2 regions of the Streptomyces sp. NBC_00388 genome follow, and region 2 is predicted to be linked to the other one. Evidence: riboswitches for the same ligand, from Rfam matches in the RefSeq annotation. Region 2 holds a riboswitch; the other holds the start of a gene.
The links. Region 2 has a riboswitch for S-adenosylmethionine ahead of thrC (threonine synthase). Riboswitches for the same ligand answer to the same signal wherever they lie in the genome.
Positions count from the first base shown of each region.

Region 1 (7,611 bases), 1.4 Mb from region 2:
CGCTCTTCACGATCGGCGCCGGCGCGGTCCACTGGGCCCGCACGCTGATGTCGGACGTCGAGATGCCGGCCGACCGTCACCCGATCGAGGCCCCGGCCGAGGTCAAGGCGCAGGTCATGGCCGACTTCGCGGCAGGTGCCGCCGAGTCCGGCTTCGGCCGGCGCAAGCTCATCCGCACCACCCTGTTCGGCGCCATGGCCATGGTGCCGCTCGCCGGTGTGATGCTGCTGCGCGACCTGGGCCCGCTGCCGGAGAAGAAGCTCCGCAAGACCCTGTGGGCGCGCGGCAAGGTGCTCATCAACATGAACACCAACCAGCCGCTGCGTCCCGAGGACGTGGCCGTAGGTTCGCTGACGTTCGCGATGCCGCAGGGCCTGGAGGAGTCCGACGAGGACTTCCAGACGCAGATCGCGAAGGCCGCCCTGATGATCGTCCGCATCCAGCCGGACAACATCAAGGACAAGAAGGAACGCGAGTGGGCCCACGACGGCATCGTCGCTTTCTCGAAGATCTGCACCCACGTCGGCTGCCCGATCAGCCTGTACGAGCAGCAGACGCACCACGTGCTCTGCCCGTGCCACCAGTCCACCTTCGACCTGTCCGACGGCGCCCGCGTCATCTTCGGCCCGGCCGGCCACCCGCTTCCGCAGCTGCGGATCGGTGTGAACGGCGAGGGTAATCTCGAAGCGCTCGGCGACTTCGCAGAGCCCGTCGGTCCTGCCTTCTGGGAGCGCGGATGAGCACCGTGACGGATACACAGCGCAAGGCGCCCGCCGGCGAGCGGGTGGCCGACTGGGCCGATGGCCGGCTGGGCATCTACGGCCTGGCCAAGACCAACATGCGCAAGATCTTCCCGGACCACTGGTCCTTCATGCTCGGTGAGATCTGCCTCTACAGCTTCATCATCATCATCCTCACGGGTGTCTATCTGACGCTGTTCTTCCACCCGAGCATGAACGAGGTCGTCTACAACGGCCCGTACGTGCCGCTCCAGGGCATCCACATGTCCGAGGCGTACGCCTCGACGGTGAACATCAGCCTGGAGGTCCGCGGCGGCCTGCTGATCCGGCAGATCCACCACTGGGCGGCGCTGGTCTTCCTGGCCGGCATGCTGGTGCACATGATGCGCGTGTTCTTCACGGGCGCCTTCCGCAAGCCGCGCGAGATCAACTGGCTCTTCGGCTTCCTGCTTCTGGTGCTCGGGATGTTCACCGGCTTCACCGGCTACTCCCTCCCGGACGACCTGCTGTCCGGTACGGGTGTGCGGTTCATGGAGGGCGTCATGCTCTCCATCCCGATCGTCGGCTCGTACCTGTCGATGTTCCTGTACGGCGGCGAGTTCCCCGGCGGGGACTTCGTCTCCCGGTTCTACTCGGTCCACGTACTGCTGCTGCCGGGCATCATGCTCGGCCTGCTGGTCGGCCACCTGATCCTGGTCTTCTACCACAAGCACACGCAGTTCGCGGGTCCCGGCAAGTCCAACAAGAACGTCGTCGGCATGCCCCTGCTGCCGGTCTACATGGCCAAGGCCGGAGGCTTCTTCTTCCTGGTCTTCGGTGTCATCGCGGCCATGGCGGCGATCGCCTCGATCAACCCGATCTGGGAGATCGGCCCCTACCGCCCGGACCAGGTGTCGACCGGCGCCCAGCCCGACTGGTACATGGGCTTCTCCGAGGGCCTCGTCCGCATCATGCCGGGCTGGGAGATCAACGCCTGGGGTCACACGCTCGTCCTGGGCGTGTTCATCCCGATCGTGGTCTTCCCGCTGGTCCTCGTCGGTATCGGTGTCTACCCGTTCATCGAGTCCTGGATCACCGGGGACAAGCGTGAGCACCACATCCTGGACCGCCCGCGCAACGCTCCGACGCGTACGGGGCTCGGCGTCGCCTGGATCACGCTCTACCTGATCCTGCTCGTCGGCGGCGGCAACGACCTCTGGGCCACGCACTTCGACCTGTCGATCAACGCGATCACCTGGTTCGTCCGGATCGGGATGTTCGTCGGACCGGTCATCGCGTTCATCATCACCAAGCGCTGGTGCCTCGGCCTGCAGCGCCGCGACCGGGAGAAGGTGCTGCACGGACGTGAGTCCGGCATCATCAAGCGCCTCCCGCACGGTGAGTTCATCGAGGTCCACGAGCCGCTCAACGCCGAACAGCTGCACACCCTCACCGCGCACGAGCAGTACAAGCCGCTCGAGATCGGCCCCGAGGTCGACGAGAACGGTGTCGCGCGCAAGGTGTCGCGTCTGACCAAGGTGCGAGCCAAGCTGAGCAAGGGCTACTACGGCGAGCACAGCCAGATCGAGAAGCCCTCTGCCGACGAGTACAAGGAGATCACCAGCGGCCACGGTCACCACTGATCACCTGACCGACTGAAAAGTCGCCACAGCAGGAGCCCCGTCCATTCGCTGGACGGGGCTCTTCGCGCTCCCCGGACCTGGATAAGCTGGCCGCACCCCTATTCGACGGTGGACCCCAGGAGTGGACCATGAGCGTTGTGACCCCGGTCGGCGGCGACAGCGTGGCGGCCCATTCCTGGCCGGGCGTACTCGACTCCCTGCTCCGCGGTGTCGACCAGAGCGCGGACGCCACCGCCTGGGCGATGGACCGCATCATGAGTGGTGAGGCGTCCGATGCGCAGATCGCCGGGTTCGCCGTCGCCCTGCGCGCCAAGGGCGAGACGGTCGCCGAGATCAGCGGTCTGGTGCGGGCGATGTACGCGCACGCCAGGCTGATCGACGTACCGGGGCCGAGCGTCGACATCGTCGGCACCGGCGGCGACGGTGCCAACACCGTGAACATCTCGACCATGTCCTCGATCGTCGTGGCGGGCACCGGCGCCAGGGTCGTCAAGCACGGCAACCGCGCCGCGTCGTCCCAGAGCGGCGCCTCCGACGTCCTGGAGAAGCTGGGCGTCAATCTGCAGCTGACCCCGGAGCGGGTCGTCGAGGTCGCGGCCGAGGCGGGCATCACGTACTGCTTCGCGGTGAAGTTCCACCCCGCCCTGCGGTACGTGGCAGCGGCCCGCAGGGAGCTGGGTATCCGCACCACCTTCAATTTCCTGGGCCCGCTCACCAACCCGGCGAAGGTCCGCGCGCAGGCGACCGGTGTCTCCGACGCGCGGGTGGCGCCCATCATCGCGGGTGTGCTGGCCGAACGCGGCTCGTCGGCCCTGGTGTTCCGCGGTGACGACGGGCTCGACGAGCTGACCACCACGGCCACGTCCAGGGTCTGGACGGTGGCGGACGGCGGAGTGCGCGAGGAGCCCTTCGACCCGCGTGACGTGGGCATCGGGCTGGTCCCTGTGGAGGCGCTGCGCGGCGGCGACGCCTCGTACAACGCGGATGTGGCCCGCAGGCTGCTGGCGGGTGAGGCCGGTCCCGTACGGGACGCCGTCCTGCTCAACTCGGCGGCGGCGCTGGTCGCGCTGGACCCGGGCCCCGGCACTCTCGACGAGCGGATCGCCGCGGGCATCGCCCGGGCGGCCGAGTCCATCGACTCCGGAGCGGCGGGCCGGGCGCTGGAGCGCTGGGTCGCGGCCAGCAACGCCTGACCTCCCCGTACGCGCACACACCGGGACGCAGTCCCGCAGCTTCCGGGCCGGTGACCGGTCTCATGCTGTGGACTGCGTCTTGGCGCGTCCGGATACGTATGGCAGGATTCTCTTCAGGTCATGAGTGACAGCGACTACGGCCCCAGCCCGCTGTCCGGCAACCCTCCGTCCGTGGCGGGGTGCCCTGGGTGAAGACCAGGCCGTGGGCAGTGAAGTCCTCGGCAAGCGCGGATCCCTCGACAGGGATCCTGGTCGTCGAGGGAGTTCTTCCGTGGTTCAGCGAATGCGATAGGGCACTAGCCCCCTTCTCCGCACCTTTCTCCGCACTGCTGTGTGCATACGCAGTGCATTCGCCTGCCCTTTTCCGGGAGTTCGTCATGTCTGTCCCCAGCGCTGCCGTCAACCAGTCGGTTTGTCAGGATTCCTCCGGTAACCTCCCCGTGCTGGGGCGGGACGTCCTCGTCCCGCTCGTGACCGGCGGCGAGGTCACCTACGCGGCCCTCGACTACGCGGCCAGCGCACCGGCCCTCCAGCGGGTCTGGGACGACGTGGCGGCCTACGCCCCCTACTACGGCAGCGTGCACCGGGGCGCCGGGTACCTCTCGCAGCTCTCCACGGACCTCTTCGAGAACAGCCGGACGACCGTCGCGGAGTTCCTCGGCTGCCGCGCCGGCGATCAGGTGGTCTTCACCCGCTCGACCACGGACTCGCTCAATCTGCTGGCCGCCGTGATCCCGGCCGGCTGCGAGGTCTTCGTCTTCGAGACCGAGCACCACGCCTCGCTGCTGCCCTGGCGCGACTCCGCGGTGACCTACCTGAACGCCCCGCACACCCCGCAGGAGGCCGTCGAGACGCTGGAGCGCGCCCTGGCGGCCCGCGCGTCGAAGCAGGCGCCCGCCCTGGTCTGCGTCACCGGCGCCTCGAACGTCACCGGGGAGCTGTGGCCGGTCAGGGAGCTGGCAGCCGCCGCCCACGCCCACGGCGCGCGCATCGTGCTGGACGCGGCGCAGCTCGCCCCGCACCACCCGGTGGACATCGCGGAGCTGGACGTCGACTGGGTCGCCTTCTCCGGTCACAAGCTGTACGCCCCGTTCGGCTCCGGGGTGCTCGCCGGCCGCTCCGACTGGCTGCGCGACGCCGAGCCGTACCTCGCGGGCGGCGGCGCCTCCCGCACGGTGGCACGGCGCGCCGATGGCGGCGTGGACGTCGAGTGGCACACCACCGCCGCCCGCCACGAGGCCGGATCGCCGAACGTCATCGGCGTCCACTCCATCGCCTCCGCCTGCCGGGCGCTCACCGATGCGGGCTTCGACTCCCTGGTCGAGCGCGAGCAGACCCTGGTCACCAAGGTCCTCGACGGGCTCGCCGAGGTGGCGGAGGTCAAGGTCCTCTCGCTCTTCGGTGACCGCGCCCCGCGGGTCGGCGTGATCTCGTTCGTGGTGGAGGGCTGGAACAGCTCGCACTTCGCCGCTGCGCTCTCCGCCGAGTACGGCATCGGGGTGCGCGACGGTCTCTTCTGCGCCCACCCGCTCGTACGGACCCTGCTCGGCAGCGACCCGCAGGACCAGGGTGAGTGCGGGGCTCCGGAGGGCGAGCCGGGCGAGCGTTCGCTCAATGCCGTCCGGGTGAGCTTCGGCGCCGGTACACCCGACGAGCACGTGGACCGTTTCGTGGGCGCGGTGAAGGAACTGGTGCAGGACGGCGCCCGCTGGAACTACCGCACCGAGGACGGCCGCTGCGTGCCGGCTGTCTGACCGCACCGCTCACCGCGGGGCCGCCGTCCACGGCCGTCCGGCGCGGCGGGGCCCCCGGGCCCCGTGCGCGGCCGGGCGGCCGTCTACGCGTCCAGGCCGATGGCGAAGGCCGCTTCCAGGTCGTGCTGGGAGTAGGTACGGAACGCCACATGGGTGTCCGTGGCCTCCACCCCGGGGATCTTGCTGATGCGGCCGGGGATGATGTCCGCCAGGTCGTCGTGGCGGGCCACCCGGACCAGCGCGATCAGGTCGTACGTACCGGTGACGGAGTACACCTCGCTGATGTTCTCCAGGGCGGCGAGCGATTCGGCGATCTCGGGGATCCGGTCCACGCTGGTCTTGATGAGCACGATCGCGGTGATCACGGTTTGCTTTCTCCCTCGGTGGCCGTCGCTGGGAGATTCACTCTAGTCGTACGCCAGTACCTCACCGCCGCGTAGCCGAAGCCGATCACGAACCCCACCAGGTGCGCGGTGTAGGCGACGCCGGGGCCGGTGCCGGACTGCTGGCCGGCCGCGAGCCACTGCAGGACGAACCAGAAGACCAGCACGATCCAGGCCGGGAAGCGCAGCGGGAGGAAGAGCAGGAACGGGAAGATGCTCGTCACCCGGGCCCGCGGGAAGAGGCTCAGGAAGGCGCCGAGCACCGCCGAGATGGCGCCGGACGCCCCCACCAGTGTCTGGTCGGACCCGGAGTGCGTGAGCGCGTACGCCGTCAGGGCGAGGTATCCGCTGACGAGATAGAAGACGGCGAAGTGCAGGCGGCCCATGCGCTCCTCGGCCATCGCGCCGAAGACGTAGAGGAACAGCATGTTGCCCAGCAGGTGCAGCCAGTTCGCGTGGATGAAGAGTGCGGTGAGCGGGGTGAGCAGGGCAGCCGCCGCACCGCTCATCAGTTCGGTGGGAACGACGCCCCAGTGTTCGAAGTACGCGCTCTGGGCGGCGAGCAGATTGTCACCGGTGCCGTAGGCCGGATCGAGGCCCGAGACCGGGCTCATCAGGAAGACCAGGCAGCAGAGGCCGATCAGGCCGTAGGTCACCACCGGCCCGCCGCGTGCGTCCCCGCGCCTGCGGGGCGCCTTCCGTCCGGGTGCGTCCCGCCACGTGAGCATCCACCGAGCATGGCCCAACCGGTCGCAATCGGGCAGATCGCCTCGCCGTGTTCCGCGCGGTCGGCAGGTCCGCCCCCGGGGTATGCCGTAGGCCGTAGGGTTGCGGTGAGTACATCCGCAGTCCGATGGCGCACCGCGACCGAGGCAGTACGAACGAAGAGGACGGCACGTATGACGACGGTTCCCATGCCGACCGCCGCTACACGGTGGCGCTGCACACTCTGCGGCAATCTCACCCGGTTCGATGTGACGCGCTCGTCGAAGGTCGTCGAGTACATACATCTCGACCTGGCCGGTGAGCCCAAGGTGGAGGAGCGCGAGGTGGTCAGTGAGACCATCGAGTCGGTGCGCTGCCGCTGGTGCAACGCGGTGGACCAGATCGAGCTGGTGGACAGGCCGGGCGGCGGCTCCTGAGGGAGCCCCCTGACGAGTGACAGTGGGGTGACGGATGGTGGAGCCTGATCGCGGTGCGGAGCCGGCCGACGCGGCCGGCGACGCCGCAGAGGCGCTCGACCGTCCGCTGCCCGAGGCGGTGCGGCGGCGGGTCGTCGCGCTGGTCTCCGACGCCTTCGGCGGGCTGACCGTCCCCGAACTGCCGGCGCAGCTGCGGCAGTACGCCCGCTTCACCCCCACCAGACGTGCCAAGTTCGCGGGCAACGCGATGGCCGCGGCCCTGGAGGGCGACCCGCTGTTCCGCCGGCGCATCGGCGAGCGGCTGAAGGAGTCGCAGTCCGAACTGACCGGCGCGCTCGAATCCGGCTCGCCCCCCGCGGCCGCCGACCCGGTGGATGTGGCGGCGGCCGCCTACGTGCTGCGCCCGGCCGGCTGGGTGAAGCTCGTCGCCGCCGCGGGCGAGGAGGCCCAGCGCGTCGTCGCCGAGCGCGCCGACGAGGCGGTCCAGCACGAGCTGGAGCGGCTCCGTGCCGAGCTGGCCGAGGCGCGGGCGCACACCAGGACCGAGAACGAAAGGCTGCGTACGGAGCTGGACACCGCGCGCAGGGATGCTGAATCGCTTCAGCGCAAGCTGCGCAGCGCACAGAGCGACGTGAAGCGGGGCGAGGCGGCGCTGCGCAGGTCGGGCTCCGAGATCGACACGATCAGGTCGGAGGCGGCGGCCCAGGTCGCATCGGCGGAGAGCGAGTCGCGACGGCTGAAGGCACGGCTCGGAGAGGCGGAGGCAGCCGTCGAGGC
Region 1 is NZ_CP107948.1:1,994,978-2,002,588, reverse strand. Features, by position in the region: gene qcrA (cytochrome bc1 complex Rieske iron-sulfur subunit) at 1-740, shown strand, start outside; gene qcrB (cytochrome bc1 complex cytochrome b subunit) at 737-2,362, shown strand; gene trpD (anthranilate phosphoribosyltransferase) at 2,491-3,555, shown strand; SAM riboswitch class IV at 3,672-3,789, shown strand; gene OG917_RS09145 (aminotransferase class V-fold PLP-dependent enzyme) at 3,933-5,309, shown strand; gene OG917_RS09140 (Lrp/AsnC ligand binding domain-containing protein) at 5,393-5,674, opposite strand; gene OG917_RS09135 (rhomboid family intramembrane serine protease) at 5,671-6,420, opposite strand; gene OG917_RS09130 (hypothetical protein) at 6,592-6,834, shown strand; gene OG917_RS09125 (NYN domain-containing protein) at 6,869-7,611, shown strand, end outside.
Region 1: another riboswitch for S-adenosylmethionine. It lies ahead of OG917_RS09145 (aminotransferase class V-fold PLP-dependent enzyme); the one in region 2 lies ahead of thrC (threonine synthase).

Region 2 (7,611 bases):
CTCGGAGAGGGTGCCGCCGTCGGCGGCGACCTCGGCCTGGCCGCCGGTGTAGGTGCGGAGGATGGTGGGGATGCGGACCTTGACGCTCATGCGGATTGCCTTCCAGGAGTCCGGGGCGGGACGGGGGCGGACGGTTACGGGGATGACGGGTGCCCGGCCCGCCCGGCGGACGGGCCGGGCGGGCCGTACAGCGGGACGGGGCTCCGTCAGGCGCCCGCGGCCAGTCCGGCCTCGCGGAACGCGTCCAGGGTCGGACGGATCGTCGCGGTCGGGCCGGACGTCGGGGCGACCGCGTCCAGGGTCTTGAGGCCGTCGCCCGTGTTCAGCACGACGGTGGTGAGGGAGGGGTCGAGCAGACCGGCCTCGATGAGCTTCTTCGTCACGCCGACGGTCACGCCGCCCGCGGTCTCCGCGAAGATGCCCTCGGTGCGGGCCAGCAGCTTGATCGCGTCGACGATCTGCGCGTCGTTGACGTCCTCGACCGCGCCGCCGGTACGCCGGGCGATGTCCAGCACGTACGGGCCGTCCGCCGGGTTGCCGATGGCCAGCGACTTGGCGATCGTGTCCGGCTTCTGCGGCCGTACGACGTCGTGCCCGGCCTTGAACGCGGTGGACACCGGCGAGCAGCCCTCGGCCTGCGCACCGAAGATCTTGTACGGCTTGTCCTCGACCAGGCCGAGCCTGATCAGCTCCTGGAGCCCCTTGTCGATCTTCGTGAGCTGGGAGCCCGAGGCGATCGGGATGACGATCTGGTCGGGCAGCTGCCAGCCGAGCTGCTCGCAGATCTCGTACGCCAGGGTCTTGGAACCCTCGCCGTAGTACGGGCGGAGGTTGACGTTGACGAAGCCCCAGCCCTCCCCGATCGGGTCGCCGATGAGCTCGGAGCAGAAGCGGTTGACGTCGTCGTAGTTGCCTTCGATGCCGACCAGCTCGCCGCCGTAGACCGCGGCCATCACGACCTTGCCCTGTTCCAGGTCGTGCGGGATGAAGACGCAGGAGCGGAAGCCGGCGCGGGCGGCGGCGGCGCCGACGGCACCGGCCAGGTTGCCCGTGGAGGAGCAGGAGAGCGTGGTGAAGCCGAAGGCACGGGCCGCCTCGACGGCGATGGCGACGACACGGTCCTTGAAGGAGTGCGTCGGATTGCCGGAGTCGTCCTTGACGTGCAGGCCGCCGGTGATGCCCAGCTCACGGGCGAGGTTGTCGGCCTTGACGAGCTTGGTGAAGCCCGGGTTCAGATTGGGGTGGTCGGCCACGTCGGCGGGGACGGGCAGCAGCGGGGCGTAGCGCCAGATGTTGTCCGGGCCGGCCTCGATGCGCTTCTTGAGCTCGTCGGGGGAGCCGCTCGGCAGGTCGTATGCCACTTCGAGCGGCCCGAAACAGGACGCGCAGGCAAAGAGCGGACCGAGCGGGAAACGCTCTCCGCACTCGCGGCACGAGAGGGCGGCGGCGGGGCCGAGATCGACGGTCTCGGTGGTGGTGGCGGTCTGCACAGCCATGGTGGCGAGGTCCTCTCCTCATCTTCCTCGCGGCGTACTTCGCCGCAAGACGGAATTGGCACCTTCCCCACCATGACCTCGCGGTCGGCGGGAGGGTTGCCGGGACTTCTACGGGCCGTTCCCTCAGTCCCTCTGGATGAGCGCTTATGACGCGGGCCTCCGGGCCCGGCGTTTTTGTCCGCGCGTCCGACCCCCGGCATGCAGTGGTCATTTGCGTTGTTCAAGACTGTAACCGAAGGCTGGGACGGTTGAGATAGTCGTCCGAACCGCGAGATGGCTCACAGTCAAGGAGACGCGCCGTGCTGGAAGAGGTGGACCGCTGGCTGACCAGGCGTTCCTGGTCGGCAGCCGATCGTCCGCTGGACCGGCTGACCGCCGCCAAACGCGGCGCCAAGGTGAGTGTCGTCCTGCCCGCGCTCAATGAGGAGGCGACGGTCGGGGCGATCGTCGCGACCATCCGCCGGGAGCTGATGGACACCCTGCCGGTGCCGCTCGTCGACGAGCTGGTGGTCATCGACTCCGGCTCCACCGACCGTACCGCCGAGGCCGCAGCGGCGGCCGGGGCGCGGGTGGTGCACCGGGACGACATCCTGCCGCGGATCCCGGCCGTGCCGGGCAAGGGCGAGGTGCTGTGGCGCTCGCTGCTGGTGACCGGCGGCGACATCGTCTGCTTCGTGGACGCGGACCTGCGGGAGTTCTCGGCGGACTTCGTCTCGGGGATCGTCGGGCCGCTGCTGACCGAGCCCGATGTGCAGTTCGTGAAGGCCATGTACGACCGGCCGCTCGGTGAGGCGGCGGGCCAGGGCGGGCGGGTGACCGAGCTGGTGGCCCGGCCGCTGCTCAATCTGCACTGGCCGCAGCTGGCCGGGTTCGTCCAGCCCCTGGGCGGCGAGTACGCGGTGCGGCGCTCCCTGCTCGAACAGCTGCCCTTCCCGGTCGGTTACGGAGTGGAGCTGGGCCTGCTGGTCGACGCGCTCCACACGGTGGGCCTCGACGCGCTGGCCCAGGTCGATGTCGGATCGCGCAAACACCGCCACCAGGACGGGCTCGCGCTGGGGCGGATGGCGGCGGCGATCTACCGCACCGCGCAGCTGCGGCTGTCGCGGGGGCAGCTGGTGCGGCCGTCGCTCACGCAGTTCGAGCGGGGGGCGGAGGGGTTCGTACCGCGGACGTACACGGTGGACACCGAGGAACGGCCCCCGATGCGGTCCGTCGGGGAGTACGCGGAGCACCGGGCGGCCTGACCCCTCGGCATTCCCTGTCCCACCGGTGTCCATGGAAAGGTTTTGGCCATGCTGGACACGAGAATCCGAACCAGCCATCGGGCCGCGAAATCCGTGTGAACTCCGCGATCGAAGCGTAGAAGAGCACTTCCATGTCCGAAAGGGTCAACGGATTTCGTTGCGCTGACGCTTTAACGAACCCTTGACGGGACACCCCGTCGGGAGTTGTATTCGGTCACCGGAGCGGCGCGGACGTCCTACGGGTACGCCCCGCATGTGCGGCACTCTTCAGCAGAAGGTGCCTTCCCCCTCATGCCGCCAGCCTCATGCCGTCAGCACCGATGGGACAACGGATGACCCATACGCCCGACACGACCGTTGCCCCACCCCCGGGCAAACCGGATGCCGACACCCTCGCCGCGAGGGCAGGCGAGGCTCCCACCCTGACCCGGTCCATCGGTGTGGTGGGAGGAACGCTCCTCACACTGTCCTGTCTGACCCCGGCGTCCTCACTGTTCGTGATCGTGCCGGACTCGTTCGCCACCCTGGGCACCGGGACGGCCCTCACCATCGCCATCGCGGGGCTGCTCTGCATCGGCGTCGCGTTCACCTACTCCGAGCTGGGCACACTCATACCGAGCTCCGGTGGCGAGTACGCCATGGTCGGCACCCTCATGGGCCGGCTCGCCGGGTGGCTGGTCTTCGTCCTCTCGCTGATCGTCGTCATGATCGTGCCGCCCATCATCGCGCTGGGCACCGCCGACTACCTGGCGCCGATCGTCCATCTGAACCCGCAGTACACGGCGGCCGGCGTGATGCTGCTGGCCACCGCGATGGGCCTGCTCGACCTGCGCGCCAACGCCTGGATCACCGGGATCTTCCTGGTCCTGGAAGTCGTGGCCTGCGCGGTCGTCGCCTTCCTCGGCTTCACCCACACCAGCCGGTCCGCCTCGGTGCTCGTGCACCCGGTGATGGACGCGGGGCACGGCCACAGTTCGGCCGTCACCGCCGGTCTCATCGTGACCGGACTCGCCACCGCCCTCTTCATCCTCCAGGGCTTCTCCACCGCCGTGTACCTGGCGGAGGAGATGGACGACCCGCGCCGCAACGTCTCCCGCACCGTGCTGTGGACGCTCGCCATCGGCGCGGCCGTCGTACTGGTCCCGGTCATCGCGATCACTCTCGGCGCCCCGGACCTCAAGACCCTCGCCACCGGTGATGTCGCGGGCATGGTGCAGACCTGGAGCAACTCCGCCGTCGGCACGTTCGTCAGTCTCTGCATCGCCCTGGCGATCATCAACGCGGCCATCGTGATGGTGATCCAGAACTCCCGCGTCGTCTACTCGTCGGCGCGCGACGCGGCCTGGCCGAACGCGGCCAACCGCGCTCTCTCCCACATCGGCCGGCGCTACGCCTCCCCCTGGGCGGCGACGCTCGCCGTCGGTGTCCCCGGTGCGGTCCTGTGCTTCGTCAATCTGGACACGCTGAGCGACGTCACCGGTGTCGCCGTGGCCGCGATGTACGTCTTCGTCGCGCTGGGCGCCCTGGTCTCGCGGCGCGGGGAGCACAAGCACCGGCTGGCCTGGCGCATGCCGCTGTGGCCCGCGATTCCCGCCCTGCTGATCGTCGTGCTGGCCTGGGTGCTCTACCAGCAGAGCGCCAAGAGCCTGATCATCACCGGGGTCATCGTCGCCGCAGCCGCCCTGTACTGGGCGCTGTACCTCAGGCCCCGGCAGGCCACGCACTGGGTGATCTCCGTGCCCGAGGACGAGCGCGCCCCGGGCGAGGACAAGGCCGCCGCGCCGCACTGACCGGCGCGGTTCTCCACGCATCCGCACGTTTGAGCGTTTGCGGCACGGGCTAAGTTCGCGTCATGGCCTCTCCGCATGCCGCCCGCGTCCTCGTCGCCTCCAACCGGGGCCCCGTCTCGTACACCCTCCGCGACGACGGTGAGCTCACGTCGAAGCGCGGCGGGGGCGGGCTCGTCTCGGGGCTCTCCGCCGTCGAGGGGGACGCCCACTCGCTCTGGGTCTGTGCCGCCCTCGGCGACGGCGACCGGGCCGCCGTGCGGCGCGGGGTCTCGGCGGACGGGGTGCGGATGCTCGACATCGACCCCGGCGTGCACGCCGACGCGTACAACGGCATCGCCAACTCCGTGCTGTGGTTCGTCCATCACATGCTGTACCAGACCCCGCTCGAACCGGTCTTCGACGCGGAGTTCCGGCGGAAGTGGGACGCGTTCCGCACGTACAACGAGGCGTTCGCACAGGCGCTGGCCGCCGAGGCCGCCGAGGGCGCAGCCGTGCTGGTGCAGGACTACCACCTGGCCCTGGTGCCAGGGATGCTCCGCGAGCTCCGCCCCGACCTGCGGATCGCGCACTTCTCGCACACCCCGTGGGCGCCCGTCGAGTACTTCCGGCTGCTCCCCGACGACATCGGCGAGGAGCTGCTGCGCGGCATCCTCGGCGCCGACCGGGCCGGGTTCCTGACCCAGCGCTGGGCGGACGCCTTCGTCGCCTGCTGCACGGCGGTCGTCGGCGGCACCGGGCAGACCGCGATCGCGGTGCACGGCCTCGGCGCCGACGCGGACTTCCTGCGGAAGCGGTCCCACGAGCCCGACGTGGACGAGCGGATGGCGGAGCTGCGCGAGCGGATCGGTGGCGGGAGCGGTGAAGGGGGCGGCGAACGCCGCAGGACGATCGTCCGGGTGGACAGGACCGAGCTGTCCAAGAACATCGTGCGCGGACTGCTCGCCTACCGGGAGCTGCTGGACACCCGCCCCGAGTGGCGCGGCCGGGTGGTGCACATGGCCTTCGCGTACCCCTCGCGGCAGGACCTCGCGGTCTACCGCGACTACATGGACGAGGTCCGGCGGGTCGCGGACGAGATCAACTCCCGCTACGCCACCGCGGAGTGGACCCCGGTGGTGCTCTATCTGAAGGACGACTTCGCCCGCTCGCTCGGCGCCTACCGGCTCGCGGACGTCGCCCTGGTCAACCCGATCCGCGACGGTATGAACCTGGTCGCCAAGGAGGTCCCGGTGGTGACCGACCACGGGTGCGCGCTGGTCCTCTCGCGGGAGGCCGGGGCGTACGAGGAGCTCGGGCGCGACGCGATCACCGTGAACCCGTACGACGTGAGCGCCACCGCCGCCGCACTGCACGAGGCGCTCACCATGCCGCAGGACGAACGCGCCCGGCGCACCGAACGGCTGGCCGCGGCGGCGACCGCCCTGCCGCCGCAGAAGTGGTTCCTGGACCAGCTCGACGCGCTCGGCCCGGCCGGGTGACCGCAGGGCCCCGTCCCGGCTCACGCCGGGACGGGGCCTACGGGGTGACGGCGCGGGCGAGGTCCGACAGGAGGCCGGCCACCGCGCCCGGCCCCGGCACCACCAGGTCGGCGCGGGCGGCCAGGGCGGGGACCTCTTCTCCGCCGCTGCACACCAGCAGACCGGGTACGCCGTGGCCGCGGAGCGTCTCGACGGCGTCGTAGGCGGGCAGATCGCCCAGGTCGTCCCCGGCGTACAGGACGGGCCCCGCGCCGGTCTCGCGTACGTACGCGGTCAGCGCCGCGCCTTTGTCGACGCCCGGCGGACGCAGTTCGAGGACCATCCGGCCGGGCTCGACGATCAGGCCGTGCCGGGCGGCGAGCGCGGCCAGCGGGGCGCGCAGGGCCTCGAAGGTCGCTTCGGGATCGGCGGCGCGGCGGGTGTGGACCGCCACGGCCCTGCCGCCCTTCTCCTCGATCCAGGCGCCCTGGCCCGCGCCTTCCGCCTCCAGCAGCCCGGGAAGCCCGGCGCGGACGGCCGCGACGCCGGGGTGCGGGGCGGGGGCGTCGACCGTGCCGGTGGCGGCGTCCCAGCGCTCCGCCCCGTAGTGGCCGAGCACGACCAGACGCTCAAGGCCGGGGACCCCTTCGAACCCCCCGTACCGCACGGCCACTTCGGCCGGACGGCCGGTCACGACGGCGACGGATGCGACTCGCGGCGCCAGCGCGACGAGGGCGGGGACGGCGTCCGGGTGGGCGCGGGCCTGCTCCGGGTCGGGGACGATGTCGGCGAGCGTGCCGTCGAAGTCCAGTGCCACGACGGCCTTCCCTGGCCCGGCCAGGAAAGCGGCGAGCCCTTCGCGGCCGGCGGCGGTGACGGGGGTCGGCAGGGTGTTCGGTGAGCGGCCCATGGGACGACCCTAGCGGGGAGCCGGGCTCCGGCGCCTTCCCTTCGGAGCAGGGCGGGGCCACCGGAGGCCGCGGCCTGCCGTTGCGGGGCCGCGGGCGGGCTGCGATCGGGTCAGCGGCGCTCGCGGCGGGCCGCCCGGACCCGGCGCAGGCGGTTCACCGTCACCGGGTCGTGGGCCAGCGCCCCCTCGTCGTCCAGCAGGGCGTTGAGGAGCTGGTAGTAGCGGACCGGTGAGATGCCGAGCTGCTCCCTGATGGCCCGCTCCTTGGCACCGGCGCCCGGCCAGGAACTGCGTTCCAGCGCGAGTACGGCGCGGTCGCGCTCGGGGAGCGCGGGGCCGTGCGCGTCGTCGCCAGTCATACGGGCCAACGTACTGGGGAGCCGGCCGGGAGGGCCACCCGGTACGGGCCGCCCGGCCCCGGGAGCACCGGGCGGCCCGCTACTCCGCGTTCTGCGCGGCAGCGGCCTCGCTCTGGATCTGGTTGAGGACGCTCGCCGGGTTGCCGCCCGGCTGCACGGCCTTGCCGATCCCCTTCTTCATGTCGTCGCTCACCAGCGACCAGGACGTCTTGCCGACCGGCGGCAGCTGCGAGTTGGGCAGCTCGTCCAGGAAGGTCTTGAGGAACTTGTGCCGCGGGTCGTCCGCCAGCGTGCCGGAGGCCGAGGTGGTGGTGGGCAGCAGGTTGTACTGGCGGGTGAGGGCCAGCACGTTCTT
Region 2 is NZ_CP107948.1:3,439,762-3,447,372, forward strand. Features, by position in the region: gene OG917_RS15505 (MoaD/ThiS family protein) at 1-90, opposite strand, end outside; gene thrC (threonine synthase) at 207-1,496, opposite strand; SAM riboswitch class I at 1,512-1,639, opposite strand; gene OG917_RS15515 (glucosyl-3-phosphoglycerate synthase) at 1,796-2,740, shown strand; gene OG917_RS15520 (APC family permease) at 3,073-4,530, shown strand; gene OG917_RS15525 (alpha,alpha-trehalose-phosphate synthase (UDP-forming)) at 4,593-6,008, shown strand; gene otsB (trehalose-phosphatase) at 6,046-6,897, opposite strand; gene OG917_RS15535 (DUF3263 domain-containing protein) at 7,008-7,256, opposite strand; gene OG917_RS15540 (ABC transporter substrate-binding protein) at 7,336-7,611, opposite strand, start outside.